3 regions of the Micromonospora sp. LZ34 genome follow, and region 2 is predicted to be linked to each of the others. Evidence: predicted binding sites of a transcription regulator. Region 2 holds the regulator's gene; each other region holds the start of a gene.
The links. Region 2 encodes HrcA, which represses chaperone genes, less so after heat shock. Its sites were predicted from a motif close to GGTTNGCACNCTCNNNNNGAGNGTGCNAACC; they were not measured.
Positions count from the first base shown of each region.

Region 1 (10,518 bases), on a different contig from region 2:
GCCATAAGTCGCTCGACCAGCCGGGCGGGAAACTCCGGACTCCGCCGCGACTTGCACCCACTGGTCGGGACAGGCCCGACCGCCGCTGATCAGCGGAACTGAATGTGGGTGAAGGAACGATGACAGAACTGCGGGGCAGGTCGGCGCTGGTGACCGGGGGCAACAGCGGCATCGGCCGGGCGACCGCCGTCGCGCTCGCCCGGCTCGGTGCGCACGTGGTGATCTCCGGTCGGGACGCGGCCCGGGGTGAGCAGGTGGTCCGGGACATCCACGCGGCCGGTGGCCGGGCCGACCTCGTGGCCGCCGACCTGCGGGACGAAGCCTCCGCCCGGGAGCTCGCGGCGCGGACCAGGGAGCTGGTCGGGCACGTGGACATCCTGGTCAACAACGCCGGGATCTACCCGTTCGGCCCGACCGACCAGACCAGCGAGCAGAGCTTCGACGCGGTGTACGCGCTGAACGTGAAGGTGCCGTACTTCCTGGTCGCCGAGTTCGCGCCGGAGATGGCGAAGCGCGGCCGGGGCGCGATCGTCAACCTGACCACGATGGTCGCCGAGTTCGGCATGGCGGGGATGGCCCTCTACGGGTCGAGCAAGGCCGCGCTGGTGCTGCTCACCAAGTCCTGGGCCGCCGAGTACGGGCCGCAGGGGGTGCGGGTCAACGCGGTCAGCCCCGGCCCCACCCGGACGGAGGGCACCGCCGGGATGGGTGGGACCTCGACCAGTTGGCGGCGACCGTGCCCGCCGGCCGGCCCGGGTCGCCCGAGGAGATCGCGGAGGCGATCGCCTTCCTGGCCACCGACCGGTCGAGCTTCGTGCACGGTGCGGTCGTGCCCGTCGACGGCGGACGCGTCGCCGTCTGATCCGGTCGGCCGGCCCGGCCCGCTCCACGGTGCTCCATCGTGGACGGGCCGGGCCGGCGCCGGTCAGCGGACGGTGACCTTGACGGTGTGCCAGCCGGTGGCGCCGTCCGGAGCGACCTCCTGCCGCCGGCCGGTCTGCGTCTCGCCGGTGCTGTCGGTCGCCCGGACCTGGAGGGTGTGCTCGCCCGGCGTGGCGTCCCACCGCCACGACCACTGCACCCAGGTGTCCACCGACACCGTGGCGGCCAACTCCGCCTCCTGCCACGGGCCCTCGTCGACCCGGACCTCCACCCGCCGGATGCCCCGCCGCTGTGCCCAGGCCACGCCGGCCACGATGATCGGACCGGCGGTGAGCCGGTTGCGCGGCCGGGGCGCGTCGATCCGCGACTGGGTCTTCACCGGTCCCTGCGCCGACCAGCCGCGCGGCACCCAGTACGCGTCGAAGTCGGCGAAGCTGGTCAGCTCCAGCTCGGTGACCCACTTGCAGGCCGAGACGTAGCCGTACAGGCCGGGCACCACCATCCGCACCGGAAAGCCGTGCTCGACCGGCAGCGGCTCGCCGTTCATGCCCACCGCCAGCAGCGCGTCCCGCCCGTCGCGCAGCACGGCGGTGGGGGTGCCGCAGGTCCAGCCGTCCACCGACCGCCCGACCACCTGGTCGGCGCCCTCCTCGGGCTCGACCTCGTCCAGCAGCTCCCGGATCGGCACCCCCAGCCAGCGGGCGTTGCCGATCAGGTCGCCGCCGACCTCGTTGGAGACGCAGGCCAGGGTCACGTACCGCTCCACCATCGGCCGGGCCAGCAGGTCGGCGAAGCTGAGCGTGAGCGGCCGGCGGACCCGGCCGTGGATGCGCAGCCGCCAGCTCTCCGGATCCACCTGCGGCACCACCAGCGCGGTGTCGATCCGGTAGAAGCCGAAGTTCGGCGTCACGTAGGGGGGCGAGCTGGGCCAGCGACAGGTCGGCCCCGGCCGGCACCGGTGGCGCCGCGGAGACCGGGGCGGGCAGCGTCACCGCCTGGCGGGCCGCCGAGACGCCCCGCCGCCCGGCCAGCCACCGCCCGCCCAGGCCGGCGACGGTGGCCGCGCCGAGCAGCGCCCCGGTTCCGGTGAGGAACCGCCGCCGGGACTCCGGGTGGGTGCTCTCCAGCGGCTCCCAGCCACCGGCGGGCCCCGGCTCCGCCGCGCGTTCCCGGCCCCTGCCGCGGGCCGGCCCGCCGCCGGTCCGGCACCCGCTGCCGGTTCGACCGTCGCCAGCCGGCCCTCGGGCTCACCCGCGGCCGGTCCGGCGTCCGCCGCCCCGGTCGACGCGGGGGCGGGCCGGGGCGCGGCGGAGGGCAGGGGTGCCGGTGGCGACCAGGGCCACGGGTCGAGTTCCAGCGGGCCGGCGATGAAGAGCCAGAGCACCAGCGCGCCCGCCCCGGCGCCGAGCAGCGCGGGCAGCGCGTCGGCCAGGTCCGCGCCGGCCCGGGTCAGCGCCGCGAACACCCCGAGCGCCGCGAAGGCGGCGATGCCGGCCAGGCCGACCGCCAGCCGGCGGACGGCCAGCACACCGAGCAGCGCGGCCACCGCGCCGAGCAGCAGCGCCGTCCCGACCAGCAGGGCGATCTTGTCGTACGTGCCGAACAGCGCGATGCCGAGCTGCTTGAGCGGCTCGGGCACGGTGTCGACCACCAGCCCGCCGACCGCTACCAGCGGAGCCGAGCGGGGGCCGGTCAGCACCGCCACCACCTCGGCGGAGCCGATCGCCACCGCGGCGGCGGTGAACCCGGCCAGCGCGGCGTACCGGCGCGTCGTGGTGCTCATCGGGCCAGTCTTTCCGACCGACCCGCGCGGCCGGTAGCCGCGTCAGCGTTCCGTAATGCCGGGAGGTGGCGGTTCCGGTCCGGGTCGTGCTACCGGGTCAGAAGCCCGGGCCGTGCTGGTGGCCGTGGCCGTGGCCGTGCGAGTGGCCGTGCCCACCGGCGGCCGGCTCCGGCTCCGCCGGCTTCTCCACCACGAGGCTCTCCGTGGTGAGCAGCAGGCCGGCGATGGAGGCGGCGTTGGTGACCGCGTTGCGGGTCACCTTCACCGGGTCCAGGATGCCGGCCTTGACCAGGTCGACGTACTCGCCGGCGGCGGCGTCGAGGCCGTTGCCCCACTCCTTGCCGGCGACCTTCTGCACCACCACGTAACCGTCGTGGCCGGCGTTCTGGGCGATCCAGCGCAGCGGCTCGACCAGCGCCTTGCGCACGATCGAGACGCCGACCTTCTCGTCACCGGTGAAGCCGAGGTCGTCGTCGAGCACCGGCAGGATCTGCGCCAGGGCGGCGCCACCGCCGGGGACGGTGCCCTCCTCGACCGCGGCCTTGGTCGCCGCGATGGCGTCCTCGATGCGGTGCTTGCGCTCCTTCATCTCGACCTCGGTCGCCGCGCCCACCTTGATCACGGCGATGCCGCCGGAGAGCTTCGCCAGCCGCTCGGCCAGCTTCTCCCGGTCCCACTCGGAATCCGAGGCCTCGATCTCCTTGCGGATCTGGGCCACCCGGTCGGCGACGTCGGAGGACTGGCCGCCGCCGTCGACGATGGTGGTGTTCTCCTTGTCGACCACCACGCGCCGGGCGGTGCCGAGCACCTCCAGACCGACCTGGTCGAGCTTGTAGCCCAGCTCGGGGGCGACCAGCTCGGCGCCGGTGAGGATCGCCATGTCCTGCAGCATCGCCTTGCGCCGGTCACCGAAGCCCGGGGCCTTGACCGCGCAGACCTTGAGGGTCTTGCGGATCGAGTTGACCACCAGGGTGGAGAGCGCCTGGCCCTCCACGTCCTCGGCGATGATCAGCAGCGGCTTGCTGTTCTGGAGGACCTTCTCCAGCAGCGGCAGCAGCTCCTCGATCGCGGAGATCTTCTGCGTGGTGATCAGGATGTACGCGTCCTCGAGGACCGACTCCTGCCCCTCCGCGTCGGTGACGAAGTTCGGCGAGATGAAGCCCTTGTCGAACTGGAGACCCTCGGTCACGTCCAGCTCGGTGTGCAGGGTGGAGCCCTCCTCGACGGTGATGACACCGTCGCGGCCGACCTTCTCCATCGCCTCGGCGATCAGTTCGCCGATGGTGGCGTCCTGCGCGGAGATCGTCGCCACGTGCGCGATCGACTCCTTGCCGGCGACCTCGACGGCCCGGCCGAGCAGCGCCTCGGAGACCTTGGCGGCCGCCGCGTCGATGCCCCGCTTGAGGCCGGCCGGGTTGGCCCCGGCGGTCACGTTGCGCAGGCCCTCGCGGACCATCGCCTGGGCCAGCACGGTCGCGGTGGTGGTCCCGTCGCCGGCGACGTCGTTGGTCTTGGTCGCCACCTCCTTGACCAGCTGCGCGCCGAGGTTCTCGTACGGGTTGGTGAGCTCGATCTCCTTGGCGATGGTCACACCATCGTTGGTGATCGTCGGCGCACCGAATTTCTTGTCCAGGACGACGTTGCGCCCGCGCGGGCCGAGGGTGACCTTGACCGCGTCCGCGAGGGCGTTGACACCATGCTCCAGCAGGTGTCGGGCGTCGTCCGAGAAGCTCAGGATCTTCGCCATGAATGTCCCTTCGAAGCGACGCTGCCCCGGCCCGGCGAGCCGGACCGGGGCAACGACACTGATCGGTTGCTTACTTCTCGATGACCGCGAGGACGTCGCGGGCGGAGAGCACCAGGTACTCCTCGCCGGCGTACTTGACCTCGGTGCCGCCGTACTTCGAGTAGATGACGGTGTCGCCGACCTTGACGTCAACCGGGATCCGGTTGCCGGAGTCGTCGACGCGCCCCGGGCCGACAGCGAGGACGGTGCCCTCCTGCGGCTTCTCCTTGGCGGTGTCGGGGATCACGATGCCCGACGCCGTGGTGGTCTCAGCCTCGTTCGCCTGGACCAGGATCCGGTCCTCGAGCGGCTTGATCGCAACCTTGGTCGCGGTAGTCACGGGCATACCCTCCTGGGGTACTGGTTTCGTTGCCGGCCGGCGAGCCGACCAGCGTCAATCTGCCACATGCCACCGGGCGGGGCCGTCGTCGCGGGTGCCGGTCCGCCTGGTGCTCAGCGCCCGGACCGAGCGGTCCGGAAGCTGGCACCCTCAGGGTGAGAGTGCTAATCGCAGGTTATTCCTCGGCTAGCACTCCGTCAAGGAGAGTGCCAACCCGCTGGTCGGCGCGTCGGATCGGGCGGCCAGAATGGCCGGGTGGATCTCGACCAGCTCGCCGCGCTGCGTACGCCCGAGGGGTCGGCCGCGCTCGCCGCGGCGGCCGAGGTGGCCGGCGGCGACCCGCTGGCCGCGGCGTCCGCGCTCCGCTCGGCCGGTGTCCCGGCCGGGCTCGCCGCCGCCGCGTTGACCCAGGTCGAGCTGCGCCGCCGGGCGGCCGGCAAGTTCGGTCCCGAGGCCGCCGGCATGTTCCTCACCCGCCCGGGGCTGGAGCAGGCAACCCGCCGGGTGGTCGCCGACCGGCGGGCCGGGCGGTTGCGCGCCGCCGGCGTGCGCACCATCGCCGACCTCGGGTGCGGCCTCGGCGCGGACGCGCTCGCCGCCGCCCGCGCCGGGATCCGGGTGTACGGCGTGGAGGCCGACCCGCTGACCGCCGCGATGGCCGCCGCGAACGCCGAGGCGGCCGGCCTGGCCGAGCTGTTCACGGTCGAGTGCGGTGATGCCACCGAGTTCGACGTCGGCCGGGTCGACGCGGTCTTCTGCGACCCGGCGCGGCGCAGGGCGGGCACGGGCCGGCGCATCTTCGACCCGAACGCCTACTCGCCGCCGTGGGACTTCGTCGTCGGGCTGGCCGAGCGGGTGCCGTACACCGTGGTGAAGGTGGCCCCCGGGCTCGACCACGCGCTGATCCCGGCGGGCGCCGAAGCGGAATGGGTCAGTGTGGACGGCGACCTGGTCGAGGCGGCCCTCTGGTGCGGGCGGCTCGCCGAGGTCCCCCGCCGGGCCACCGTGCTGCGCGGCGAGGTCGCGCACGTGCTCACCGGCACCGGCGACCGGGAAGCGGCGGTCGGGCCGGTCCGCCGCTTCCTGCACGACCCGGATGCGGCGGTCGTCCGCGCCCACCTGGTCGCCGAACTGGCCGACGCCGTCGGCGCCACGCTGGCCGATCCGGGGATCGCCTACCTCTACGCCGACGCGCCGGCCGCCACGCCGTTCGCCCGCCGCCTGGCGGTCACCGACGTGCTGCCGTTCTCGCTGAAGCGGCTGCGCGCCCTGCTCCGCGAGCGGCGGGTGGGCCGGGTGGAGATCCTCAAGCGCGGCTCGGCGCTGGAGCCGGAGCGGCTGCGCCGCGACCTGAAACTCGACGGGGACGGGTCGGCCAGCCTGGTGCTGACCCGGGTGGCCGGGGCGCCGACGGTCCTGGTCTGCCAGCCCGTACCGGCGGCCTGACCCGATCGGCCGGCGCGGCGCCGTGGGTATCCGGTGGCCCGCGGGCCGGGGGCCCCGCTAGCTTGTCGGTCATGGCGGGACAGGGAACGCCGGCGACGGCGCTGCTGGCGAAGCGGAAGATCGCACACAGCACCCATCCGTACGACGTCTCCCCGGACGCCCCGAACTACGGCGCGCTGGTCGCCGCGGCGCTCGGCGTACCGCCGGAGCGGGTGTTCAAGTCGCTGGTCACCGAGGTCGACGGGGCGCTCACCGTGGCGGTCGTGCCGGTCACCGGCGAGCTGGACCTGAAGGCGCTCGCCGCGACGGTCGGCGGCAAGCGGGCGGCGTTGGCCGACCGTACGGTCGCCGAGCGGACCACCGGCTACGTCCGGGGCGGGATCAGCCCGCTGGGCCAGCGCAAGCGCCTGCCCACCGTGCTCGACTCGTCGGCGCTGGACTTCCCGACGATCTACGTCTCCGCCGGCCGGCGGGGCCTCCAGCTCGAACTCGCCCCGGCCGACCTGGTGGCGCTGACCGGCGCGCACACCGCCCCGGTCGCCGGCCGCTGACCTTTCGCCCGCACCGCCCGGATCGGCACCGGTCACTCTCCCGGACGATCTCGGTAACTCAGGGTGATTTTTCCCACCCCGTCGCTCCCGTTCCGCCGGTGCCCCTGGTGCCGGCGGGGCGACGGAGCGCCAACGGGACGCCCGTGAGAGCGATTTCCGCCCTGGTGACCAGGCGGCTACCGGCGCGTTGCTGAATTGTTACCGCCCCCAACAAACTCGCCTTCACGGCACCCTTGTGGTCGGGTCCGTGAGCGGAATACGTTGCCGGGCACAACAAAACATCACCTACCCCCACCCTCGAAAGGACCCTGCACATGCGCAAGGGCTTCCTCACCTTCGCCGCCGTGGGCCTGCTGGCCGTCGGCAGCGTGGCCGCCTGCGGCGACGAGTCCGGCAGCGGTGACCAGGCCGGCGGCGACAAGACCCCGAAGATCGGTGTCATCCTCCCGGACAGCAAGTCCTCCGCCCGCTGGGAGGGCGCGGACCGCAAGTTCCTGGAGGAGGCGTTCAAGACCGCCGGTGTCCAGTACGACATCCAGAACGCCCAGGGCGACAAGACCCAGTTCCAGACCATCGCCGACCAGATGATCACCAACGGCGTCACCGCCCTGATGATCGTCAACCTGGACTCCGGCACCGGCAAGGCCGTGCTGGACAAGGCCAAGTCGCAGGGCGTGGCGACCATCGACTACGACCGGCTCACCCTGGGCGGCTCGGCCGAGTACTACGTCAGCTTCGACAACGAGGCCGTCGGCAAGCTCCAGGGCGAGGGTCTGGCCAAGTGCCTGACCGACAAGGGTGTCAAGAACCCGGCGGTGAGCTACCTCAACGGCTCGCCGACCGACAACAACGCCACCCTGTTCAAGAACGGGTACGACTCGATCCTCAAGCCGAAGTTCGACTCGAAGGAGTACACCAAGGTCGCGGACGACTCCGTGCCGGACTGGGACAACGCCCAGGCCGCGACGATCTTCGAGCAGCAGCTCACCCAGGCCAAGGGCAAGATCGACGGCGTCCTCGCCGCCAACGACGGCCTGGGCAACGCCGCCATCTCGGTGCTGAAGAAGAACAAGCTCAACGGGAAGGTCCCGGTCACCGGCCAGGACGCCACCCCGCAGGGTCTGCAGAACATCCTCGCCGGCGACCAGTGCATGACCGTCTACAAGGCGATCAAGGAGGAGGCGAAGGCCGCCTCCGACCTGGCCATCGCGCTGGCCAAGGGTGAGAAGAAGGAGACCGGCCAGACGGTCAAGGACCCGGAGGGCGGCCGCGACGTCGCCGCCGTGCTGCTCACCCCGAAGGCGATCTACAAGGAGAACGTCAAGGACGTGATCGCCGACGGCTTCGTCACCAAGGACGAGGTCTGCTCCGGGGCGTACGCCAAGCTCTGCGCCGACGCCGGCATCAGCTGACCGACGCCCCGCGTCGCACCCGCCGAGGCGAGCCGCCCGGCACGGGATCCATCCCGTGCCGGGCGGCACTCGCCGGACGGGCTCCGAGATCTCCCCTCCATCCGAAGGAGACACCCCGTGTCCGCAACACCACTGCTGGAGCTACGCGGGATCGACAAGAGCTTCGGTCCCGTCCAGGTCCTGCGTGATGTCGCCTTCGCCGCCCACCCGGGCGAGGTGACCGCGCTGGTCGGCGACAACGGCGCCGGCAAGTCGACCCTGGTCAAGTGCATCAGCGGCATCTACCCGACCGACGCCGGCGAGTTCCTCTTCGACGGCCGGCCGGTGACCATCAACAGTCCCCGGGACGCCGCCGCGCTCGGCATCGAGGTCGTCTACCAGGACCTCGCGCTCTGCGACAACCTCGACATCGTGCAGAACATGTTCCTCGGCCGGGAGAAGCGCAGCGGTCTCGTCCTGGACGAGCCGACCATGGAGCAGATGGCCGCGGAGACGCTGGCCGGCCTCTCCGTACGCACCGTGAAGTCGTTGCGGCAGCACGTCTCCAGCCTCTCCGGTGGCCAGCGCCAGACGGTCGCCATCGCCAAGGCGGTGCTCTGGAACAGCAAGCTGGTCATCCTCGACGAGCCGACCGCCGCGCTCGGCGTGGCGCAGACCGCGCAGGTGCTCGAACTGGTCCGCCGGCTGGCGGACAACGGCCTGGCGGTCGTGCTCATCTCGCACAACATGAACGACGTCTTCGCCGTCTCCGACCGGATCGCCGCGCTCTACCTCGGCCAGATGGTCGCCCAGGTGAAGACCACCGACATCACCCACTCGCAGGTGGTGGAGCTGATCACCGCCGGCCGCTCCGGCGGGCTCGGCCTCCCCGCCGACGCGGCCAGCAACGGCCACGGCGCGGAGCCGGCCGGGACCACCACAGGAGGCGTCCAGTGAGCACCACCGTCGTGCAGAAGGAAGGGCCGGCCGCCGTCACACCGACGCCCACCCTCGGCAGCCACGCGCGCAACTACGTCAGCCGGGTACGCGGCGGCGACATCGGCGCGCTGCCGGCCGTACTCGGCCTGATCGTGCTCTGCACGGTCTTCTCGGTCATGCGGCCGTCGTTCCTCACCGCAGGCAACTTCGCCAACCTGTTCACCCAGGGCGCGGCGGTCACCCTGATCGCCATGGGCCTGGTCTTCGTCCTGCTGCTCGGCGAGATCGACCTTTCCGCCGGCTTCGCCAGCGGGGTCTGCGCCGCGGTGCTCGCCAACGTGGTCACCGTGCTCGGCTACCCCTGGTACGTCGCGGTGGTCGCAGCCCTCGTCACCGGCGTGGTGATCGGGACCACGCTCGGCTTCCTGGTCGCCAAGATCGGGATCCCGTCCTTCGTGGTGACCCTCGCCGGGTTCCTCGCCTTCCAGGGCGTCGTGCTGATGCTCATGAAGGAGGGCACGAACATCTCGGTGCGGGACGACGTGCTGGTGGCGATCGCCAACCGCAACCTGCCCCCCATCCTCGGTTGGTCGCTGACCGCCCTGGCGGTCGCCGGCTACGCGGCCGTGCAGCTGCTGCGGCACCGCAACCGGGCCGCCCGCGGGCTGGTCACCGACCCGCTCGCCGTGGTGTTCGCCCGGATCGCCGGCCTGACGGTGATCCTCGGCGTCGCGGTCTACGTGCTCAACCTGGAGCGCAGCCGCAACGTGCTGGTCGTCTCGCTCAAGGGCGTGCCGATCGTGGTGCCGATCATCGCCGTGCTGCTGGTCCTCTGGACCTTCGTCCTCCAGCGCACCAGCTACGGCCGGCACGTCTACGCGGTCGGCGGCAACAAGGAGGCGGCTCGCCGCGCCGGCATCAACGTCGACCGGATCCGCATCTCGGTCTTCATGATCTGCTCCTCGATGGCGGCCATCGGCGGCATCGTGGCGGCCAGCCGGGCCAACTCGGTCGACCCGAACACCGGCGGCAGTAACGTGCTGCTCTACGCCGTCGGCGCGGCCGTGATCGGCGGCACCAGCCTCTTCGGCGGCAAGGGCCGGGTGCTCGACGCGGTGCTCGGTGGCGCGGTGGTCGCGGTGATCGACAACGGCATGGGTCTGATGGGCTACAGCTCGGGCGTGAAGTACGTGGTCACCGGCGTGGTGCTGCTGCTCGCCGCGAGCGTGGACGCCTTCTCCCGCCGCCGTTCCGCGGCGACCGGCACGCGCTGACCCCCGCGGTAGCGACGTGGCGACCGTGATGCGCGCAGGGCCGAGCCAGGACGAGATCCGCCGGCAGAACCTCGGCGCGCTGCTGCGCTACGTGCACGTCCACGGGGCGACCACCCGCGCGGAACT
Region 1 covers NZ_JBRIQN010000002.1:30,989-41,506, reverse strand. The annotation lists partial or broken gene ACVCAH_RS02515 (SDR family NAD(P)-dependent oxidoreductase) at 120-656, shown strand; gene ACVCAH_RS02510 (SDR family oxidoreductase) at 725-862, shown strand; partial or broken gene ACVCAH_RS02505 (molybdopterin-dependent oxidoreductase) at 926-2,665, opposite strand; gene groL (chaperonin GroEL) at 2,763-4,412, opposite strand; gene groES (co-chaperone GroES) at 4,483-4,797, opposite strand; gene ACVCAH_RS02490 (THUMP-like domain-containing protein) at 5,047-6,237, shown strand; gene ybaK (Cys-tRNA(Pro) deacylase) at 6,309-6,788, shown strand; gene ACVCAH_RS02480 (sugar ABC transporter substrate-binding protein) at 7,103-8,200, shown strand; gene ACVCAH_RS02475 (ATP-binding cassette domain-containing protein) at 8,318-9,136, shown strand; gene ACVCAH_RS02470 (sugar ABC transporter permease) at 9,133-10,392, shown strand; gene ACVCAH_RS02465 (ROK family protein) at 10,421-10,518, shown strand, end outside.
Region 1: a site for HrcA is predicted at 4,931-4,961, ahead of groES (co-chaperone GroES). Genes of this name have one in related genera too.

Region 2 (10,518 bases):
ATGGTGGCCGGGATCTCCCCGGCGACGATGCGGCAGAACAGGCAGTCGGATCCCATTCGGGCATGCTAAGCGCTGCGCCGGGGGCCGGTGGGCGAGGCCGCACCGCTCCGGCATGATGGCCGGCGTGACTTCACGGGCGGTACTGGTGACGGGGGGCTCGCGCGGCATCGGGCGGGCGGTGGTGCGGGCCTTCGCGGCCGGCGGCGACCGGGTGGCGATCCACCACCGGGACTCCGCGGAGCTGGCCGAAGAGCTGCGCGCGCAGCTACCCGGCGAGGGGCACGTGGCGGTCCGGGCCGACCTCGCCGACCCGGACGCGGTCCGGGCGATGGTTGACGAGGCGGCCGGCCTGCTCGGTGGGCTCGACGTGCTGGTGAACAACGCGGGCGTGTTCGGGCCCGCCGACCCGCCGCACCCGGTCTTCGAGAGCAGCTACGAGCAGTGGCGGCAGCGCTGGCGCGAGGTGCTCGACACCAACCTCTTCGGCGCGGCCAACGCCAGCTGGTGCGCCGCCCAGCACATGCGCGAGCGGGGCGGCCGGATCGTCAACGTCTCCTCCCGGGGCGCGTTCCGCGGCGAGCCGGGCAACCCGGCGTACGGGGCGAGCAAGGCGGGGTTGAACGCGATGGGGCAGTCGCTGGCGGTGGCGCTGGCCCCGTACGGCATCGCGGTGGCCACGGTCGCGCCCGGCTTCGTGGCGACCGACATGACCAACGAGCACCTCAAGTCGCCGCGCGGCGAGGCGGTCCGGGCGCAGAGCCCGTTCAACCGGGTCGCCCGCCCGGAGGAGATCGCCGCCGCCGTGCACTGGCTCGCCTCGCCGGAGGCCGAGTGGGCCTCCGGCACCATCGTCGACCTCAACGGCGCCTCCTACCTGCGCAGCTGACCCGGATCGGACGACTCTCCCGCACGCCCTTTGCACTGCTTCACCGGACGCAACAGCTGGCGGCCGCAACCTGGGCGTGGGTTGACGCAGAGCAAAGGAGGCGCGGCAGCGGACCCCGGGGGCCCCGCCGGTCCGCCCGGCGGAGCGGCTACCAGCGGTCCAGGCGGGTCGAGAGCACGGAAAGCGCGGCGACGCCGGCCGTCGAGGTGCGCAGCACGGACGGCCCGAGCCGGACCGGGCGGGCGCCGGCCGCGGTGAACGCGTCCAGCTCGGCCGGGGCGATGCCGCCCTCGGGGCCGACCACCAGCACGATCTCGCCGCTGTCGGGCAGCTCGACGGTGGTCAGCCGGTCGTCGGCCTCCTCGTGCAGCACGAACGCGGCGGCGGCCCCGGCGATCCGGCGGGTCACCGTGCCGGTCGACTCGTCCGGCGCTCCGGCGACCACCGGCAGCCAGGCGCGGCGGGCCTGCTTGGCGGCCTCCCGGGCGGTCGCCGCCCACTTCTCCCGGGCCCGTACGCCCCGGTCGCCGCGCCACTGGGTCACCGAGCGGGCCGCCGCCCAGGGCACGATCTCGTCCACCCCGACCTCGGTCATCGCCTGCACGGCCAGTTCGCCCCGGTCGCCCTTGGCGATGCCCTGCACCACCACCAGCCGCGGTACGGACGCGTCCACGTACCCCCGGGAGCGGACGTCGAGCTCCAGGCTGCCCCGGCCTACGGCGGTGACCACGGCGGTGGCCGTGCCCCCGTGCCCGTCGGCGAGCAGCAGTTCCTCGCCGACGCGCAGGCGCTGCACCGTGGCGGCGTGGTGGCCCTCGGGGCCGTCGAGGGTCAGCGAGTCGGCGGTCGGCAGCGACTCGACCAGGAACAGCGGTGCGGACACGACGACAGGCTAGCCGCCCCGGCAGCGGCCGGGACGGCGAGCCGGCGGGTCAGGCGTGGCCGTTGAAGGCGTCGCGCATCCGGGAGAAGAAGCCGCCCTGCTTGGTCAGCTCGGCGACCTCCTCGCCCCGGGTCTTGGCGAACTCGCGCAGCATCCGCTCCTGCTCGGCGTCGAGCTTGGTGGGCGTGCGTACGTCGAGGTGGACGTAGAGGTCGCCCCGGCCGGTGCCGCGCAGGTGCGGCACGCCCCGGGCGCGCAGCCGCAGCGTGCTGCCCGGCTGGGTGCCCGGCTTGACGTCCACGGTCTCCTCGCTGTCCAGCGTCTTGATGGTCAGCCGGGTGCCGAGCGCGGCGGCGGTCATCGGCACGGTGACCCGGCAGTGCAGGTCGTCGCCCTTGCGGGAGTAGACGTCGTGCGGACGCTCGTGGATCTCCACGTAGAGGTCGCCGGCGGTGCCGCCGCCCGGGCCCACCTCGCCCTGCTGGGCCAGCCGGATCCGCATGCCGTCCTCGACGCCGGCCGGGATCTTCACGGTCAGCGACCGGCGGGTCCGCACCCGGCCGTCGCCGGCGCAGGTCGGGCAGGGGTGCGGGATGGTGGTGCCGTAGCCCTGGCAGACCGTGCACGGGCGGGCCGAGACGACCTGGCCGAGGAAGGTGCGCTGCACCGACTGCACCTCGCCCCGGCCGCCGCACGCCTCGCAGGTGGCCAGGTGGGTGCCGGCGGCGGTGCCGGCGCCCGAGCAGGTGGTGCAGAGCACGGCGGTGTCGACGGTGATCGGGGCCTCCACGCCGAACGCCGTCTCGTGCAGGTCCAGTTCCAGCCGCAGGATCGCGTCCGCCCCGGGCCGGGTACGCGGCCGCGGCCCGCGGGCGCCGCCCGCGCCGCCGAAGAACGCGTCCATGATGTCCTGGAAGCCGACGAACGGGCCGGCGCCGCCGGGGCCTCCGGGGCCGCCCGCGCCCCCGCCGCCGGGGGCGAGCGGGTCGCCGCCCAGGTCGACGATCTGCCGTTTCCGGTCGTCCGAGAGGACCTCGTACGCGGCGTTGATGTCCTTGAACTTCTCCTGGGCCTCCGGGTCCGGATTGACATCCGGGTGGTACTGCCGCGCCAGCTTGCGGTAGGCGCGCTTAATTTCGTCGTCGGAGGCGTCCCGGCTCACGCCGAGAATGCCGTAGTAGTCCCTGGCCACTGCGTTCCGTGTCCTCATGTTCGTCTCGCGTTGCGCCGGTCGCCGGCCGGAACCGGCCGTCGGTTCTGCCTGGTCAGTTCTGGGCCAGCAGGTCGCCCACGTAGCGTGCCACGGCCCGCACCGTGGCGATGGTGCCGGGGTAGTCCATCCGGGTCGGCCCCAGCACGCCGAGGCCACCGACGATCGTCGAACCCGGGCCGTAGCCGGTGCTCACCACCGACGCGGCCCGCAGGTTGTCGATCTCGTTCTCGTCGCCGATCAGCACCCGCGTCGTGCTCGGCTCCGCCTCGCCGATGAGCTTGAGCAGCACGACCTCCTCCTCGAGCGCCTCGAGGATGGGGCGCAGCGAGCCCTGGAAGTCGAGCAGGCCGCCGCGGGTCAGGTTGGCCGTGCCGGCCAGCGCGATCCGCTCCTCGTGCCGCTCGACCAGCGTCTCCAGCAGCACGGTGGAGAGGGTGGCCATCGCCGGCCGCAGCTCGGGCGAGACGTCGTCGACCAGCGCCTGCACCAGCGGCGGGGTCTCCGAGAGCCGGGTGCCGACCAGCTTCTCGTTGACCAGCCGGCGCAGGTCGGTGACGTCGTCGGCCGGGATCGGGCCGGGCATCTCGACCAGCCGCTGCTCGACCCGGCCGGTGTCGGCGATCATCACGAGCATCAGCCGGGTGGTGGAGATCGGCACCAGCTCCAGGTGGCGCACCGAGGAGCGGGCCAGGCTCGGGTACTGCACGACGGCGACCTGCCGGGTCAGCTGCGCGAGCAGCCGTACCGTGCGGTGCACCACGTCGTCGAGGTCGACCGCGCCGACCAGGAAGCGCTCGATCGCCCGGCGCTCGGCCGGGCTGAGCGGCTTGACCCGGGACAGCCGGTCCACGAAGAGCCGGTAGCCGCGGTCGGTGGGCACCCGGCCGGCGCTGGTGTGCGGCTGCCGGATGTAGCCCTCCTCCTCCAGCACCGCCATGTCGTTGCGGACGGTCGCCGGAGAGACCCCGAGCTGGTGCCGCTCGACCAGCGCCTTGCTGCCGACGGGCTCCTGCGTGGCGACGTAGTCCTCGACGATCGCCCGCAGGACCGCGAGCTTGCGGTCGTCGAGACCCATCCTCCCCACCTCCTGTCGCACGTCAGCCGGCGGCGCGCGGCGACCGCGCGGCGCGTCCTGGCACTCGACTGTAGCGAGTGCCAGTCTACGTCGGTGGGCCCACGGACGCGATGATCAAGACGGGCCACCGGCGCGCCCCGCCCGGGGGCCGGGACCGCACCGACCGATCATCCGGACAACCGGGACGACGTCGCTCTGGTGTGCCGTTGCCGGCTGCCCCTACCGTGACGTGCATGACTGAACCACCTCGCCCCCCGGGAGCCGACGGCCCCGGCGCACCGCCGCCGGACCCGACCGCTCCGTCGGCAGTCCCCGGCCCGCCGGCCGGCGACGAACCCACCGCACCACTGTCCGGGGCGCCGGCCCCGGGCGGCTATCCCCCGCCCGGTGGCTATCCGCCGCCCACCGGTGACCAACCGCCGTCGGGTGGCTACCCTCCGCCAGGTGGCGCTCCCCCGCCCGGGGGCTACCCGCCGCCCGGGGGCTACCCCCCGCCGGGTGCCGGCTATCCGGCCGGCGGCGGCTACGGCCCGCCCGCCGGCGGCTACGCCAACAACGAGGACAAGACCTGGGCCCTGATCGCCCACTTCGGCGGCGCGGCCGGCGTGATCGTCGGCGGCGGCCTGCTCGGCTGGCTGGCGCCGCTGATCGCGATGATGGTCCGCGGGCAGCAGTCGCCGACCGTCCGGGCGCACGCCGTCGCGGCGCTGAACTTCCAGATCACCTGGACGATCGTCAGCGTGCTGAGCTGGGTGCTCACGCTGGTCACCTGCGGGCTGCTGTTCTTCGTCCCGATGCTCGTCTGGTTGGTGCCGCTGATCTTCGGCATCATCGCCGGGGTCAAGGCCAACGAGGGCGTGCTCTACCGCTACCCGATGACCTACAACTTCACCAAGTGACCCGGGCCGGCCGCTCCCCCGGCCGGCTCCGGGCACCACCGCCGGCGGGCGGGATCAGCGACCGCCTCAGGGCAGCAGGTCGCGCACCACGGCGTCGGCGAGCAGCCGCCCGCGCAGGGTGAGCACGGCCCGCCCGGCCGCGTACTCCGGCGCGGCCAGCAGCCCGTCCGCCAGCGCCCGCTCGGCGCCGGCCCGCCCGGCCGCGTCCAGGCCGGCCGCGTCCAGGCCGGCCAACGGCAGCCCGGCGGCGAGCCGCAGCCGGAGCATGACGTCCTCGGTGTGCGCCTCGTCGGGGGTGAGCACCTCCCGGGCCAGGCCGGGCGACCCCCCGGCGGCGAGCCGCTGGGCGTACGTCGTGGGGTGCTTGACGTTCCACCAGCGCACCCCGCCGACGTGGCTGTGCGCCCCCGGGCCGAGGCCCCACCAGTCGGCGCCGCTCCAGTAGAGCAGGTTGTGCCGGCACCGGGCGGCCGGCGTGCGGGCCCAGTTGGAGACCTCGTACCAGGAGAAGCCGGCCGCGGACAGCGCGGCCTCCGCGGCCAGGTAGCGGTCCGCCGCGACGTCGTCGCTGGGGTACGGCAGCTCGCCCCGGCGCATCCGGGCGGCGAGCCGGGTGCCGTCCTCCACGATCAGGGCGTAGGCGCTGACGTGGTCGACGCCCGCCGCCACCACCTGGTCCAGCGAGGCGGCGAAGTCCGCCGCGCTCTCGCCCGGCGTGCCGTAGATGAGGTCGAGGTTGACGTGGTCGAACCCGGCGTCGCGCGCCTCGGACGCGGCGGCGGTGGCCCGGCCGGCGCGGTGCGTACGGTCCAGGATCGCCAGCACCCCGGGGGACGCGGACTGCATGCCCAGCGAGATCCGGGTGTAGCCGGCCGCGCGGAGCGCCTTGAGCGACTCCGGGGTGACCGACTCGGGGTTGGCCTCGGTGGTCACCTCGGCGTCGGCGGCCAGCCCCCAGGTGCGGTCGATGCCGTCCAGGATCCGGACCAGGTCGTCGGCGGGGAGCAGGGTCGGGGTGCCGCCGCCGACGAAGACCGTGTCCACCCGCGGCGGCGGGGTGTCGCCCAGCACCCGGGCGGCGAGCGCCAGCTCGGCCAGCACGGTGTCGGCGTAGCCGTCCCGGCTCGCGCCGCCGCCCAGCTCCGCCGCCGTGTACGTGTTGAAGTCGCAGTAGCCGCAGCGGCTGGCGCAGAACGGCACGTGGACGTACACGCCGAAACCGCGCGCGCCGACCGCGCGGGTGGCGGTGGCGGGCAACGAGCCGTCGACGGGGACGGGTTCGCCTTCTGGAAGGACGCCGGGCATGGCCACTAGTGTGCCCGCATGACCTCTCCCGACGCGCTGGTGCGGGTCGCCACGGCCCGCGGGGTGACCACCCTCACCCTGGACAGCCCGCACAACCGCAACGCGCTCTCCACCCCGCTGATGACCGAGCTGCTCGCCGGCCTGGCCGCCGCGGTCGCCGACGACGCCGTCCGGGTGATCGTGCTGGACCACACCGGTCCGGTCTTCTGCTCCGGCGCCGACCTGAAGGAGACCGCGGCCGCGTACGCCAGCGGGACGGTGCCGGCGGGGATGCTCGGCGACGTGCTGGCCGCGGTCTGGGAGTGCCCGAAGCCGGTGGTGGCCCGGGTCGCCGGGCCGGCCCGGGCGGGCGGCCTCGGCCTGGTCGCGGCGGCCGACCTGGCGGTCTGCGCCGAGGAGGCCACCTTCGCCTTCACCGAGGTGCGGATCGGGGTGATCCCGGCGGTGATCTCGGCGACCGTGCTGCCCCGGCTGCACCCGCGGGCGGCGGCCGAGCTCTACCTGACCGGGGACACCTTCGACGGCCGCCGGGCCGCCGAGATCGGCCTGGTCACCGCCGCGGTGCCGGCCGACGAGCTGGATGCCGCGGTGGCCCGGTTCTGCGACTCGCTGGTCCGCGGCGCGCCCGCCGCGCTCGCCGGGGCGAAGCGGCTGCTGCGCCGGCCGCCCGCCGCCGACCTGCGCGCCGAACTCGCCGAGCTGTCCCGCCTCTCCACCGGCTACTTCCTCTCTGCCGACGGCCGCGAAGGCGTCCTGGCGTTCCGGGAGAAGCGGCCGGCGCGCTGGGTGGCCGAGCTCGACGCGGAGGTGTCCGGCTGAGCCTCTCGCGGTCGGTCGGGCCGGCCGGCGACAGGTGAGTTACCGGCCGGAACGGGAATCTTCCGGCTCACCCGACCACCGGGGGCGCTGCCCGCGCGGCGGGCGCGAACCGGTCGGACGACACGGGCCGCCCGTTCGGGGACGTACGCTTGTCGGGCTGTCGAACAGGGGGGTGTGGGTGCGAACTCGGGCAGTCGCTGCGGGCGGAGTCGTCCTCGTGCTCGTCGCCGTGATCGGGATCCTGTACGCCGTCCGGCAGTTCGGGCAGGAGCTGCGGTTGCCGCTGGCCAGCCGGACGTGCACGGTGCAGGCCGACGGCGAGGTGGCGCTGGACGGCGACCAGATGGCCAACGCGGCGACGATCGCGGCGATCGGGATCCAGCGGAAGATGCCGGAGCGGGCGGTGGTGGTGGCGCTGGCCACCGCGTACCAGGAGTCCGGCCTGCGCAACCTCGACGGCGGCGACCGCGACTCGGTCGGGCTGTTCCAGCAGCGGCCGAGCCAGGGCTGGGGCACCCCGACCCAGATCAGCGACCCCCGGTACGCGGCCAACCGGTTCTACGCGGCGTTGAAGAAGGTGCGCGGCTGGGAGCGGATGCGGGTGACCGACGCGGCGCAGAAGGTGCAGCGGTCGGCGTTCCCCGAGGCGTACCAGAAGTGGGCGGACGAGTCCCAGGTGCTCACCCGGGCGCTGCTCGGGCACGCCACCGGGGCGGTCGCCTGCACGGTGAGCCAGGATCCGGCGATGCGCGGCGTGGCCGCGACCGCGGCGTTGACCCGCGGTCTGACCCTGGACTGGGGGCTGGCCGCGGCGGTCGCCGCCGACGACCTGACCGGCCTGACCGTGCCCGCCGCCGACCAGCGCGGCGGCTGGCGGTACGCCCACTGGCTGGTCTCCCACGCCGGCGACCACGGGGTCAAGCGGGTGCGCTTCGGCGACCTGGAGTGGACCGCCCGGGACGGCACCTGGAAGCGGGTGACCGACGGCTCGCCCGACCCGTCACGGGTGGTGGCGGAGGTCTTCGCCGAGGGGTGACAGTCCCCGCCCCCGATCTCCTTACCGGCAGTCACCGCACAATCCGGCATTTACCGCGATTGGCACGAGAAGCCCGCCCGACGTATACCCACCGCACTCGTACCGCTGCCCATGGTCCGGCTCGCGCACCGAACGGCCGGTCGGGCATTCCCGCCCGCCCTTCCACCGCGTTACGATCGGCGACCTGTGCCAGCAATGGTTTCGCCTCATGGGGAGGGGTACGACGTGGCGTTCGACTACGGCGACCGGACCGGTTACGAACCGATCAGCGACACTGACCGCAAGGAGTTTCACGAGCAGGGCTTCCTCCTGCTGCGGAACGTCCTGACGGAGGACCACCGGGCGGCGCTGGAGGCGGCGGTCGACCGCGTCTACGCCGAGGAGAAGGCCAAGGGCAACACCACCAAGGACGGGACCCTGCACCTGCTGGGCTTCCTGGAGCGGGACGAGCTCTTCGGTGACCTGCTCACCCACCCAATCACCTTCCCGTACATGTGGGGCCTGGCCGGGTGGAACATCTACACCCACCACAACCACCTGGACGTGACCCCGCCGGCGCTGGAGCCGGAGAAGCCGTACTGGGGCTGGCACCAGGACGGGTACCGGCAGAACTCCGACCCGGAGACGATGGACCCGAACCTCCCCCGGCCGATGTTCTCGCTGAAGGTCGCCTACGTGCTCTCCGACCTCTCGGAGAACGGTCGCGGCGCCACCAAGGTCATCCCGGGCAGCCACCTGTGGAACTCGCTGCCCCGCCCGGCGGACACCACGGTGCACAACCCGGACCCGGAGGGCACGGTGGAGATCACCGCCAAGCCGGGTGACGCGTTCATCTTCGACCGCCGCCAGTGGCACTCCCGGTCGACCAACCTGTCGACCATCACCCGCAAGATGCTCTTCGTCGGCTACACCTACCGGTGGATCCGCCCGCTGGACGAGCTGCACATCGACAAGGACGGCCCGTGGTGGGCCAACCGCACCCCGGTGCAGCGCCAGCTCTGCGGTGAGGGCACCCACACCGCGAACTACTGGGGCATCAACTGGGACGGCTACATCGACGACGAGATCCCGCTGCGCAAGGAGCTCAAGCAGCGCGATCTGCTCGACCGCAACATCCCCTGGCTGCGCTGACCCGACGCTGAACGGGCCCCTCCCCTCCCGGGGCGGGGCCCTTCGTCGTTTCCGGGCCGGCGGTCAGCGGCGGCCGGCCACCCGGCGGCGCGCCTTCTCCCGGATCGACTCCGGCAGGTCCGCCGCGTCCAGCAGCCGGGGCAGCAGCTCCGGCTCCAGGTTCAGCGCCCGGAACACCTCGCCGATGGTCACCCCGTGCGCCGGGCGGTCGACCACCTCCACCGGGTCGCCCGCGCCGACCTCGCCCGCCCGCAGCAGCCGCAGGTACGCCCCGGGCGTCGCGCGGACGGTGAACCGCTTGATCAGATCCGGCACCCCCCAGAAGCCGGCGAAGGTGGTGCACGGGGTGCGCGGCTTGGTCACCTGGAGCAGCGCCGACCCGATCGCCCACTGCTCACCGATCACCGCACCGGTCACGTCGACCGCGTAGGTGGTCAGGTTCTCGCCGAAGCCACCGGGGCCGATCGTCCGGCCCAGCTCGCCGGCCCACCAGCCGGCGTCCTCCTCGGCGTAGGCGTAGACGGCCTGGTCCGGCCCGCCGTGGTGGGCCCGCTCGCCGATGAAGTCGCCGGCCACCCCGTCCGGGTGGAGCAGCACCGGGCCGTCCGCCGGCCGCTTGTCGATGCCGCTGCGGCCGCTCGGGTCGCCCGCCCACTCCGCCTCGGTCACGATGCCGAGGTTCACCGATGCCAGCCTGCCCGTCATGGCGGTCAGCCTAGCCAGGACCGGCCGGCGGCCGGTATCGAGATCCACTCGGCGGCCCGCCGCCGGCGGCGCCCCGAGGGCCGGCACACCGACGCGCGGTCAGCCCTTCACCGCGCCGGCGACCAGACCGGAGACCATCCGGCGCTGCACCAGCAGGAAGAAGATGATCACCGGCAGGGTGAACAGCGTGGAGGCGGCCATCACCGGCCCCCAGGCGGTGTCGTCCCGGCCGAAGAAGAAGGTCATCGCCACCGGCAGGGTGTAGCGGTTCTGGTCGTTGATGAAGGTCAACGCGAAGATCAGCTCGTTCCACGCGGTGATGAAGGAGAAGATGCTGGTCGCCACCAGGCCGGGCGCCACCAGCGGGAAGAGGATCCGGCGGAAGATCTGGGCCCGGCTGGCGCCGTCGATCGCGGCCGCCTCCTCCAGTTCCTTGGGCACCGCGGCGACGAACCCGCGCAGCATCCAGACCGCGAACGGCAGCGAGAAGCCGAGGTAGGTGAGGATCAGGCTGGGCAGGGTGTTGTAGAGCCCGAGCCGCTGGATCATCAGGAACAGCGGGATGA
Region 2 covers NZ_JBRIQN010000025.1:61,816-72,333, reverse strand. The annotation lists gene ACVCAH_RS24165 (histidine triad nucleotide-binding protein) at 1-56, opposite strand, end outside; gene ACVCAH_RS24160 (SDR family NAD(P)-dependent oxidoreductase) at 125-886, shown strand; gene ACVCAH_RS24155 (16S rRNA (uracil(1498)-N(3))-methyltransferase) at 1,035-1,769, opposite strand; gene dnaJ (molecular chaperone DnaJ) at 1,819-2,961, opposite strand; gene hrcA (heat-inducible transcriptional repressor HrcA) at 3,035-4,057, opposite strand; gene ACVCAH_RS24140 (DUF4870 domain-containing protein) at 4,291-4,956, shown strand; gene hemW (radical SAM family heme chaperone HemW) at 5,023-6,261, opposite strand; gene ACVCAH_RS24130 (enoyl-CoA hydratase-related protein) at 6,280-7,080, shown strand; gene ACVCAH_RS24125 (hypothetical protein) at 7,253-8,116, shown strand; gene ACVCAH_RS24120 (phytanoyl-CoA dioxygenase family protein) at 8,342-9,247, shown strand; gene ACVCAH_RS24115 (MOSC domain-containing protein) at 9,311-9,952, opposite strand; gene ACVCAH_RS24110 (carbohydrate ABC transporter permease) at 10,052-10,518, opposite strand, start outside.

Region 3 (10,518 bases), on a different contig from region 2:
CCGGTTCGCCTGCGCCTCGACCGGCAACCTGGCCAACTCGGTCGCGGCGCACGCGGCCCGGGTCGGCGCGCCGTCCGTGGTCTTCATCCCCAGCGACCTGGAGCAGGGCAAGGTGGTCACCACCGCCGTCTACGGCGGCGAACTGGTCGCCATCGACGGCTCGTACGACGACGTGAACCGGCTCTGCGGCGAACTGGTGGAGACGGACGAGTTCGAGGACACCGCGTTCGTCAACGTGAACGTGCGCCCCTACTACGCCGAGGGCTCCAAAACCCTCGGTTACGAGGTGGCCGAGCAGCTCGGCTGGCGGATCCCCGCCCAGGTGGTGATCCCGATGGCTTCCGGGGAGCTGCTCACCAAGATCGACAAGGCGTTCGCCGAACTGGTCGAGATCGGCCTGGTCGAGGCGCCGGCGGGCGGCTGGAAGGTGTTCGGCGCCCAGTCGGCCGGCTGCAACCCGATCGCCACCGCGCTGCACGCCGGCACCGACACCATCACCCCGGTCAAGCCGACCGGCATCGCGAAGTCGCTGAACATCGGCGATCCCGCCGCCGGCCTCTACGCGCTCGAGGCGGTGCGCCGCACCGGCGGCTGGATGGAGTACGCCGACGACGACGAGATCCGCGCCGGCATCCGACTGCTCGCCCGTACCACCGGGGTCTTCGCCGAGACGGCCGGCGGGGTGACCGTGGCGGTGCTGCGCAAGCTGGTCGAGTCCGGCCGGCTCGACCCGGCCGCGGAGACGGTGGTCTTCAACACCGGCGAAGGGCTGAAGACCCTCGACGCGGTCGCCGGCCAGGTCGGCCCCACCCACCGGATCAAGCCGTCGCTGCGCGCCGCCCGCGACGCCGGCCTCCTCGGCTGACCGTCCGCCCGCGACCGCTCGACGCCGGCCGGCGGTCGACGTCGGCGAGATCGACACGGCATCCCGGAAGTCGCGGTATCCGGCCCGGCCGGAGACCGCGACTTCCGGGAGACGGAGTGGATCAGCCGGGAGTCGCGACCCGGTGGGTGCCGGTCGCCGCTGGTCGCGGGAGGGCGGATCACCCGGACGGGGGATGCGGCCGATCCGCCGGGTAACGGGCTTTTCGCTCTGGGTGCGGAAAACGCGCCCTCGGGGACTTGACGGTAGGAACCGGGCGGCGCAAGATGCTCCGTGCGGGAGGGCGTTTCGCCGAAAGACTTGCGAAGTCCTTGCGACCCAACGCCGGAGGCGTTGTGCGAGCGTCCCTCCCGACCAACGTCCGATCGGGCCGGCGAAATTCGCTGGCCCGATCGTCCTTTCCGGCGCACCCTCGCTGCATGAGCATCACGATCGCGCCGATCGAGGCAACCGACCAGGCCGCGATCGACGCCGCGTACCGGGTCGGCGCCGCGGCCAACGAAGCCGACCTGCCCGACTTCCCGCCCTTCTGCCGGCGGCGGTTCGAGGGCTCGGTCCGGCACCCGATGCCGGGCAACGCCGCGCTCTGGGCGCTGGCCCGACTGGACGGCGTACCGGCCGGCTACCTCGCTCTCGACCTCCCGCAACTCGACAACACCGACAACGCCACCGCCGACCTGATCGTGCACCCGGCGTACCGGCGGCGCGGCGTCGGCCGGGCGCTGCACGAACACGGCGTACGGCTGCTGCGCGAGCGGGGTCGCAAGCGGGTGGTCGGGATGGCGGTGTCGGCCCTGCCCGGCGGGCTGTCCCGGCCGGCGGCCGGAGCCGCGTTCGCCGCCGCGCTGGGCGCGCACCCGGCGCTGCTGGAGGTTCGGCGCCGGCTCGACACCGCCGGGCTCGACCACGCCGGGCTGGACGCGCTGCTCGCCGACGCGCGGGGCCGGTTCGCCGGCTACCGGACGGTCCAGTGGCGCGGCAGCACCCCGGAGGAGTACGTCGCCGACATCGCCTACCTCGACAGCCGGCTGATGACCGACTCACCCCTGGGTGACCTGCACTGGGAGGCGGAGCGGGTCGACGCCGAACGGATCCGGGGCACCGAGCGGGCGCTGGACGCGCGTGGCCGGCGGCAGTACCACACCGCGGTCCGCCACGAGGAGTCCGGACGGCTGGTCGCCTGGACGCTGCTCGACGTCGGCGCGTCCGCCGACTGGCACGCGTTCCAGCAGATCACCATCGTCGACCCCGGGCACCGCGGCCACCGGCTGGGCCTGCTCACCAAGATCGAGAACCTGCGTCACCTGCTGGCCCACGAGCCGGCGGTCCGCGCGATCGACACCTTCAACGCGGCCGAGAACGCCCACATGGTGCGGATCAACGAGCAACTCGGGTTCCGCCCGGTCGACGGCTGGACCGACTGGCAGCTCACCCTGTGACGATCTGAGTTGTGACACTGCCCTACTGATCCTGGTGCTTCCTGTTGCATGATGGCGGGCATGACGGAGACCCCGCACCCCCTGTACGACAGGCACGCCGACACCCTCACCCGGGCGCTGACCGCGATCACGGAGCGCGGGTACTGGTCCGCCTACCCCGAGTCCCCCAGCCCTCGGGTCTACGGCGAGACCGCCGCCGCCGACGGAAAGGCCGCCTTCGAGGCGTACCTGAACGCCGACTTCCCCCTCGACCAGCCCGGCTCCGGTGACCGGGTCGCCACCGAGACGAGTCCGTTCGGCGTGGCACTGAACGTCCACTACCCGCACGCCGGCGCCGACGAACTGGTCGCCGCCGCGACCGCCGCCCTGCCCGCCTGGCGCGACGCCGGGCCGCAGGCCCGGGCCGGTGTCTGCCTGGAGATCCTGGACCGGCTGCACAAGCACATCTTCGAGCTCGCCAACGCGGTGCAGTTCACCAGCGGCCAGGCGTTCGTGATGGCGTTCCAGGCCGGCGGCGCGCACGCCCTGGACCGCGCGCTCGAGGCGCTCGCCTACGCGTACGCGGAGATGACCCGGCACCCGGGCACCGCCGGCTGGGAGAAGGCGGCCGGCAAGGGCGACCCGCTGCGGATGACCAAGACCTTCCACGTGGTGCCCCGCGGGGTCGGCCTGGTCATCGGCTGCAACACCTTCCCGACCTGGAACTCGTACCCGGGGTTGTTCGCCTCGCTGGTCACCGGCAACCCGGTGATCGTCAAGCCGCACCCGCGCGCGGTGCTGCCGCTGGCGGTCACCGTGCGCTACGCCCGCGAGGTGCTCGCCGAGGCGGGCTTCGACCCCGACCTGGTGCTGCTGGCCGCCGAGGCCCCGGGCGAGAAGCTCGCCTCGACCCTGGCCCTGCACCCGGCCGTGAAGATCGTCGACTTCACCGGCTCCACCGAGTACGGCGACTGGCTGGAGGCCAACGCCCGGCAGGCCGCGGTCTACACCGAGAAGGCCGGCCTGAACACGGTGGTGATCGACTCCACCGACGACTTCGCCGGCATGTGCCGCAACCTCGGCTTCACGCTGACCCTCTACAGCGGCCAGATGTGCACCACCTCGCAGAACATCCTGATCCCCCGGGACGGCATCGAGACCGACCAGGGGCACAAGAGCTTCGACGAGGTGGCCGGCGGGATCGCGGCGGCGGTCGGCAAGCTCACCGCCGACCCGGCCCGCGGGGTGGAGCTGACCGGGTCGATCGTCAACGACGGCGTGCTGGAGCGGCTCGACGAGGTCACCAAGGTCGGCGAGCCGGTGCTGGAGTCGCGTGCCGTCGAGCACCCGGCCTTCCCCGGCGCGGTGGTCCGTACGCCGACGGTGGTCAAGGTCGGCGCGGACGACACCGCGACCTACGGCCGGGAGTGGTTCGGGCCGATCTCGTTCGTCATCCCCACCGACTCCACCGAGCACAGCCTGGAGATCATGCGGAAGACCGTCGGCGAGAAGGGCGCGCTCACCGCCGGCGTCTACTCCACCGACGAGGCGGTGCTGGACGCGGCCGAGGCGGCGGCGATCGAGGTCGGGGTGCACCTGTCCTGCAACCTGACCGGTGGGGTCTTCGTGAACCAGTCGGCGGCCTTCTCCGACTTCCACGGCAGCGGCGCCAACCCGGCGGCGAACGCGGCGCTGACCGACGGGGCGTACGTGGCGAACCGGTTCCGGATCGTGCAGTCGCGTCGGCACGTCTGAGGTTGCGGTTGGGGGTTTCGGGGGCAGCCCGCCCCGCTCCGGGCGGTCAGGCTTGATCCCTGCGCGGGGCGGGCTGCCCCCGAAACCCTCCCGGGTCGTCCTGCGTGACGACTCCGGCCCGAGGGTGTTGATCTTCGGGGTGCTGCCTCGGGTCGGGTCCCCGAGTCAGGGGTCAGGCGGGGCGGCGCATCTGGAGCTCGGTCAGGGCCGGGACGGTCGGGTGCGGTACCCGGACGCCGGTGTCGACGAAGCCCAGCCGCTGGTAGGCCCGGTAGGCGCGGTCGTTGCCGACCACCACCTCCAGCATCAGCTCCGGCCGGCCGCACGCCCGGGACCACTGCGCCACCTCCTCCACCAGTTCGGCGAGCAGGCCGCTGCCGCGCCAGGCCGGGGTCACGTAGACCGCGTAGATCACGGTGAGTCCGGGCTCCGCCGGCATCGTGGTGCCTCCGGCGTGCCCGACGAACCGGCCACCGGGGTCGGCGACGAACTGCGCAGTGTCGGTGCCGGTCGAGGTGTACGCGATCCGGGCGGCGTAGTCGGCGTGCGGTCGGGCCGCCGCGTCGGCGATGGTCTCCAGGAACGCCAGCGGCGCGTCGGCGAGCATCTCCAGGCGCAGCGCGCGCATCCGGGCGGCGTCCCGCGGCCGGACCCGCCGGACCTCCGCCGGCCGCCGGCCCGGCCCGGCCGGATCGCTGGTCATGCCCGCATGCCTACCACAACGACGTACGACGATCCCGACGCGCCGACGATCATTCGGAATATGCCCGATTTGCGGTCGTGCACCGCAGTCACGCCTCGTGTAGCGTGCGATTTCGGTCACCCGTTTCAGCGGTCGTCGCCGATCGCCGGAGCGGTGGTTCCGGGATGCCGGCGTGCCGGCGCCCGGGTTGTGGTACGCCGCGCAGAGTGAGGAAGTGCACCGTGGCACAGGGCACCGTGAAGTGGTTCAACGCCGAAAAGGGCTACGGCTTCATCGCCGTCGACGGCGGGCAGGACGTCTTCGTCCACTTCTCCGCGATCGAGATGGACGGCTACAAGGCGCTGGACGACGGCCAGCGGGTCGAGTTCGAGATCGCCCAGGGCCAGAAGGGCCCGCAGGCCGAGCGGGTGCGCGTCATCGCCTGAGTCGGCGCCCTCCGCGACGCGCGGGGTTGGCGGGGCTGCGGTGCGCCGCCGCACCAGGGAAGATCATGAGCCGTTCCAGCTGTCGCTGAGGAGGGTTCATGTCCGACCAGCCGCCCCCGGACGCGTCGTCCCCGGTACCGGGCGCCTCCGGCCCGGGCGACCCTGACCCGGGCCACGCCGTCCCCGCGAGCTCCGCCCCGGGTGTGCCGCCGCCCGTCGATCCGGCCGCACCGCCGCCGCCCGCGGCCCACCAGCCGCCGGGCTGGGATCCGACCGCCCCGGCACCGGCGTGGGATCCGGCCGCGCCGCAACCGCCGGCCGGGGGAATGCCCGCTCACCCGCCCCAGGCCGCACACCCGGCTCCGGGCTGGGATCCGGCCGCGCCCCACGCCGCCCACCAGGCACCGGGGTGGGACCCGGCCGCACCGTCGCAGGGGTGGGCGCTGCCGCCCGGCCCGTACGGCGGGCAGCACTGGTACCCGGGCGCTCCCTTCGCCTATCCGGCCCCGGCGGGCCACGGCTGGTACCCGCCCGGGTTCGACCCGGCCGACGCCCTGGTCACCCCGCCCGGGGCGGGCCTCGGCGGGTGGTTCAGCCGATGCGTCGGCGCGGTGCGCCGGGGCTGGCGGCTGCTGCTGCCGATCCTGCTGCTGACCCAGGTGCTGCCGGCGGCGACGCTCTCGGTGCTCAGCCTGCTGGTCGATCCGTCGGCCGACTGGGACGCCGCCGCCCGCCAGAACCCGGACGCGCTGCCCGACACGTTCCTCACCGACCTGGCCACCCTGCTCGGCGTGCTGATCGGCGGCAGCCTGCTCGTCGGCCTGGTGCAGAGCGTGGGCTGGGCCGCCGGCACCTGGGTGATCGCCCGGCAGGCGGCCGGCGAGCCGGTCAGCCTCGGCGCGGCGCTGCGCTACGGCCTGCGCCGGGCGCCCGGCCTGTGGGGCTGGACCCTGCTGCTGACCCTGATCATCAGCCTCGGCCTCTGCTTCTGCGTGATCCCCGGCATCTACTTCGCGTTCGTGCTGAGCATGGCCGGCCCGGTCTGGCTCTTCGAGCGCCGGCCCCCGATCGACCGCTCGTACCGGATGTTCCACGCTCGGCTGGGCCTGGTGCTCGGCCGGGTGGCGCTGGTGGCGGCGGCGGTGATCGTCGGCACGGTGGCGGCCGGAATGGTGGAGGCGGTCGGCTCCCTGCCGTTCGGCACCACCCCGCTGGAGTCCCCGGGCTCGGCCGTCGGCGTCGTGCTGGTGGCGCTGGCCGCCGCGGTGCTGGCGCTGCCGGCCCACCTCGCCCAGCTGGTCGGCCTGGTCGCCACGTACGCCGAGCAGCGGGCCCACGAGGGTCCGGTGAACGCGGCCGGGCTGGCCGGCGAACTCGGCTGAGGGGCGCCATCGTGCTTGCACTCGCCAAGGGAGAGTGCTAAACAGGTCATTGGCACTCGCAACCTGTGAGTGCCAATGGTCGGGGCGGTGGGGCCGCGGCCGCGCCGGCGGAGAAACCGCGGGCGGGGCACGTGGCCGGTCGTCGCGGGCTATCCGGCCCGGCCGTGGAGGCGTCGCCGTCGTCCGGTGGCGACGTCCCAAGGTGCGTACACCAGGCGGCCCATCCGGGACACACACTCGGGTGGCCCGTGAGTGTCCAGGAGGACAACGCCGTATGGCCAAGATGATCGCGTTCGACGAAGAGGCGCGCCGCGGCCTCGAGCGGGGCATGAACCAGCTCGCCGACGCCGTGAAGGTGACCCTCGGCCCCAAGGGCCGCAACGTCGTGCTCGAGAAGAAGTGGGGTGCCCCCACCATCACCAACGATGGTGTGAGCATCGCCAAGGAGATCGAGCTCGAGGACCCGTACGAGAAGATCGGCGCCGAGCTGGTCAAGGAGGTCGCGAAGAAGACCGACGACGTGGCCGGTGACGGCACGACGACGGCGACCGTCCTGGCCCAGGCCCTGGTTCGTGAGGGCCTGCGCAACGTGGCCGCCGGCGCCAACCCGATGGCCCTGAAGCGGGGCATCGAGGCCGCCGTGACCAGCGTCTCGGAGGAGCTGCTCAAGCTCGCCAAGGACGTGGAGACCAAGGAGCAGATCGCCTCCACCGCCTCCATCTCGGCTGGTGACACCAGCGTCGGCGAGATCATCGCCGAGGCGATGGACAAGGTCGGCAAGGAAGGCGTCATCACCGTCGAGGAGAGCAACACCTTCGGCCTGGAGCTTGAGCTCACCGAGGGTATGCGCTTCGACAAGGGCTACATCTCCGCGTACTTCATGACCGACCCGGAGCGTATGGAGGCCGTCTTCGACGACCCCTACATCCTGATCGTCAACAGCAAGATCTCGTCGGTGAAGGACCTGCTTCCGATCCTCGAGAAGGTCATGCAGTCGGGCAAGCCGCTGCTGATCATCGCCGAGGACCTGGAGGGCGAGGCCCTGGCCACCCTGGTGGTCAACAAGGTCCGGGGCACCTTCAAGTCGGTCGCCGTCAAGGCGCCGGGCTTCGGTGACCGCCGCAAGGCCATGCTCACCGACATCGCCATCCTCACCGGTGGCCAGGTCATCAGCGAGGAGGTCGGCCTCAAGCTCGACGCGACCGGCCTCGACATGCTGGGCCGGGCCCGCAAGGTCGTGGTGACCAAGGACGAGACCACGATCGTCGACGGTGCCGGTGACGCCGAGCAGATCCAGGGCCGGGTGAACCAGATCCGGGCCGAGATCGACAAGAGCGACTCCGACTACGACCGGGAGAAGCTGCAGGAGCGGCTGGCCAAGCTGGCCGGTGGCGTCGCGGTGATCAAGGTCGGCGCGGCCACCGAGGTCGAGCTGAAGGAGCGCAAGCACCGCATCGAGGACGCGGTGCGCAACGCGAAGGCCGCCGTCGAGGAGGGCATCGTCCCCGGTGGTGGTGTCGCGCTGGTGCAGGCCGGCAAGACCGCCTTCGACAAGCTGGACCTCACCGGCGACGAGGCGACCGGCGCGCAGATCGTCAAGATCGCGCTGGACGCCCCGCTGCGGCAGATCGCCGTCAACGCCGGCCTCGAGGGCGGCGTGGTCGTCGAGCACGTCCGCAACCTGGAGGCGGGCCACGGCCTCAACGCCGCCAACGGCGAGTACGTGGACCTGCTGGCCGCGGGCATCATCGACCCGGCCAAGGTGACCCGCTCGGCGCTGCAGAACGCGTCGTCGATCGCGGCGCTGTTCCTCACCACCGAGGCCGTCGTGGCGGACAAGCCGGAGAAGACCCCGGCCGCCCCGGCTGGTCCGGGTGGCGGGGACATGGACTTCTGAGTCCGGTTCCGACGCAGTAACGGGGCGGGCCGCGTCAGCGGTCCGCCCCGTTCGTCGTCAGGTGGGCAACGGGCGCTGGTTGCGCCGCTTCTGCGCCCGGTCGTACGGCGGGCGGAGCTGGATCGGCGCGTCGACCATCTCCAGCGGTTCCTCGATCTCCGCCTGCTCGGCGCCGGTCATCTCCGCCAGTTGCTCGGCGTCGCCGTAGTCGAGCCGGTCGAACGGCAGTTGCCCGGGGAGTTCGCCGACCGGCTTCCAGGTGACGGGCTGGACGTCGTCGGTATGTTCGTCGTCCGTGGTCATGGCTGCCTCCTCTACCGAAACGGTAGGAGGCACCGGTCAGCGCTGCGGGTGAATGGCGCTATCGGGATCTATATCCTATTCGCCCGTTATTGGGCTTCGAGCGACCTGCGGTACAGGAAGAAGACCCGCTCGATCCGGGCAGCCGCGCTGCCCGAGTAGAACGGCACCGGACCCACCCAGCCGATCTGTGCCGCGTCGAGCCCGGCCGTCCGCTGGTCGCGCAGGCAGCGGCGGAGCAGCACCCCGCCGATCCCGGAGCCCTCGGCCGCCGGGGCGGTGCCCATCGGCCCGAACCAGCTCGGTCGGCTCGACCCGTACGCGGCGAAGCCGAGCACCTCGCCGTCCCGCTCCGCCAGGTGGCAGCCCGCCCCGTTCCGGCCGACCGAGCCGAGCAGCTCCGCGTCCCAGGCGCCGCCGAAGGTGGACCGGGCGAACGCGGTCAGCGCCGGCAGGTCCGCCGGCTCGGCCCGGCGTACCGTGACGCCCTGGCCGGCCAGCCGCCGCTCGGCGGCCTCCGTCGACCGCAGCGCCGGCGACCCCTCGTACGACAGGTCGGCGGTCATGTTCCACGCCGTCCGGTCCTGCCGGTAGCCGAGCGCCAGCGCGGCGCAGACCGCCGGGGTGTACCGCACGTCGATGCCGGGCCAGGCGTAGTAGGGCGGGTTCCCGGCCAGCAGCACCTCGGCCGCGCCCAGCCCGGCGAGCGTCCGTTCGGCCTGCCCGAGCAGCGCCCGCCCGACGCCCCGGCGCCGCGCCCCGGGCTCGACCGCCACCAGGTCCACGTGCCCGAGCCGCGGGTCGGCGGTGGCGACCGAGCAGATCAGCGCCCCGACCAGCTCCCCGTCCCGGTACGCGCCCAGCGCGACCACCGGCCGGTCCGCGGCGGCCCGGGTCCAGAGCGCGGACACGATCTCGGCGGCCTCGGCCGCGTCCTCCGGCAGGTCCAGCGCCCGGCGGCACAACTGCACCACCGCCGGCGCCCGGTCGGTGGTCAGCTCGACGATCTCGGCGTCCATGGTGGCCGACCCTAGATCATCGGGTACCGGTGCGCGCAAGGGTCGTTCAGGACCGGGCGGCGCGGACGGCGGCGTACGCGTCGACCAGGCCGGCGCCGGTGATGTTCCGGTCGCCCCCGCAGGCGTCCGCCGGGTCGCCGGAGCGGTGGCTGGCGGTGGCCGGGGTGGCCGTGTCGCGCAGGATCTGCCGGGTCCGGGGCAGGTCGCCGACGAGCGCCGGGTTCGCCGACCACATCAGCGCCACCACGCCGGCCACCTGCGGGGTGGCCATCGAGGTGCCGTCCAGCCGGGCGTACCCGCCGCCGGGCATCGCGGAGACGACCCCGGCGCCGGGCGCCACCAGGTCCGGCTTGGCCGCGTCGCCCGGCGCCGGACCGCGCGAGGAGAAGCTGGTGACCCGGCGCTGCCGGTCCACCGCCCCGACGGTCAGCACGTCCGGGTACGGCGCGGGCGGGTCGTCGATCGACCCGCAGTACGGTCCGGTGTTGCCGGCCGCGGCCACCACCAGGATGCCGGCGGCGTCCAGCGCCGTGGTGGCCGGCCGGAGCACCCGGGGGTCGCAGCCCTCGATCGCCGGGCAGCCCCACGAGTTGGTCAGGATGTCCGGCGCCCGGGCCGGGCGACCGTCGGTGAACGGGTCCCCGCCGGGCGGGAACGGCGCCAGCATGAACTGGAGGCAGTCCAGGTAGTGGGCCGGGTTGCCGAGGTTGCGGTCGAGGTTGAGGCAGCCCACCCA
Region 3 covers NZ_JBRIQN010000001.1:285,945-296,462, forward strand. The annotation lists gene thrC (threonine synthase) at 1-865, shown strand, start outside; gene ACVCAH_RS01335 (N-acetyltransferase family protein) at 1,303-2,322, shown strand; gene paaN (phenylacetic acid degradation protein PaaN) at 2,383-4,056, shown strand; gene ACVCAH_RS01345 (N-acetyltransferase family protein) at 4,229-4,759, opposite strand; gene ACVCAH_RS01350 (cold-shock protein) at 4,981-5,184, shown strand; gene ACVCAH_RS01355 (hypothetical protein) at 5,283-6,566, shown strand; gene groL (chaperonin GroEL) at 6,841-8,463, shown strand; gene ACVCAH_RS01365 (hypothetical protein) at 8,521-8,766, opposite strand; gene ACVCAH_RS01370 (GNAT family N-acetyltransferase) at 8,853-9,782, opposite strand; gene ACVCAH_RS01375 (S8 family serine peptidase) at 9,829-10,518, opposite strand, start outside.
Region 3: a site for HrcA is predicted at 6,614-6,644, ahead of groL (chaperonin GroEL). Genes of this name have one in related genera too.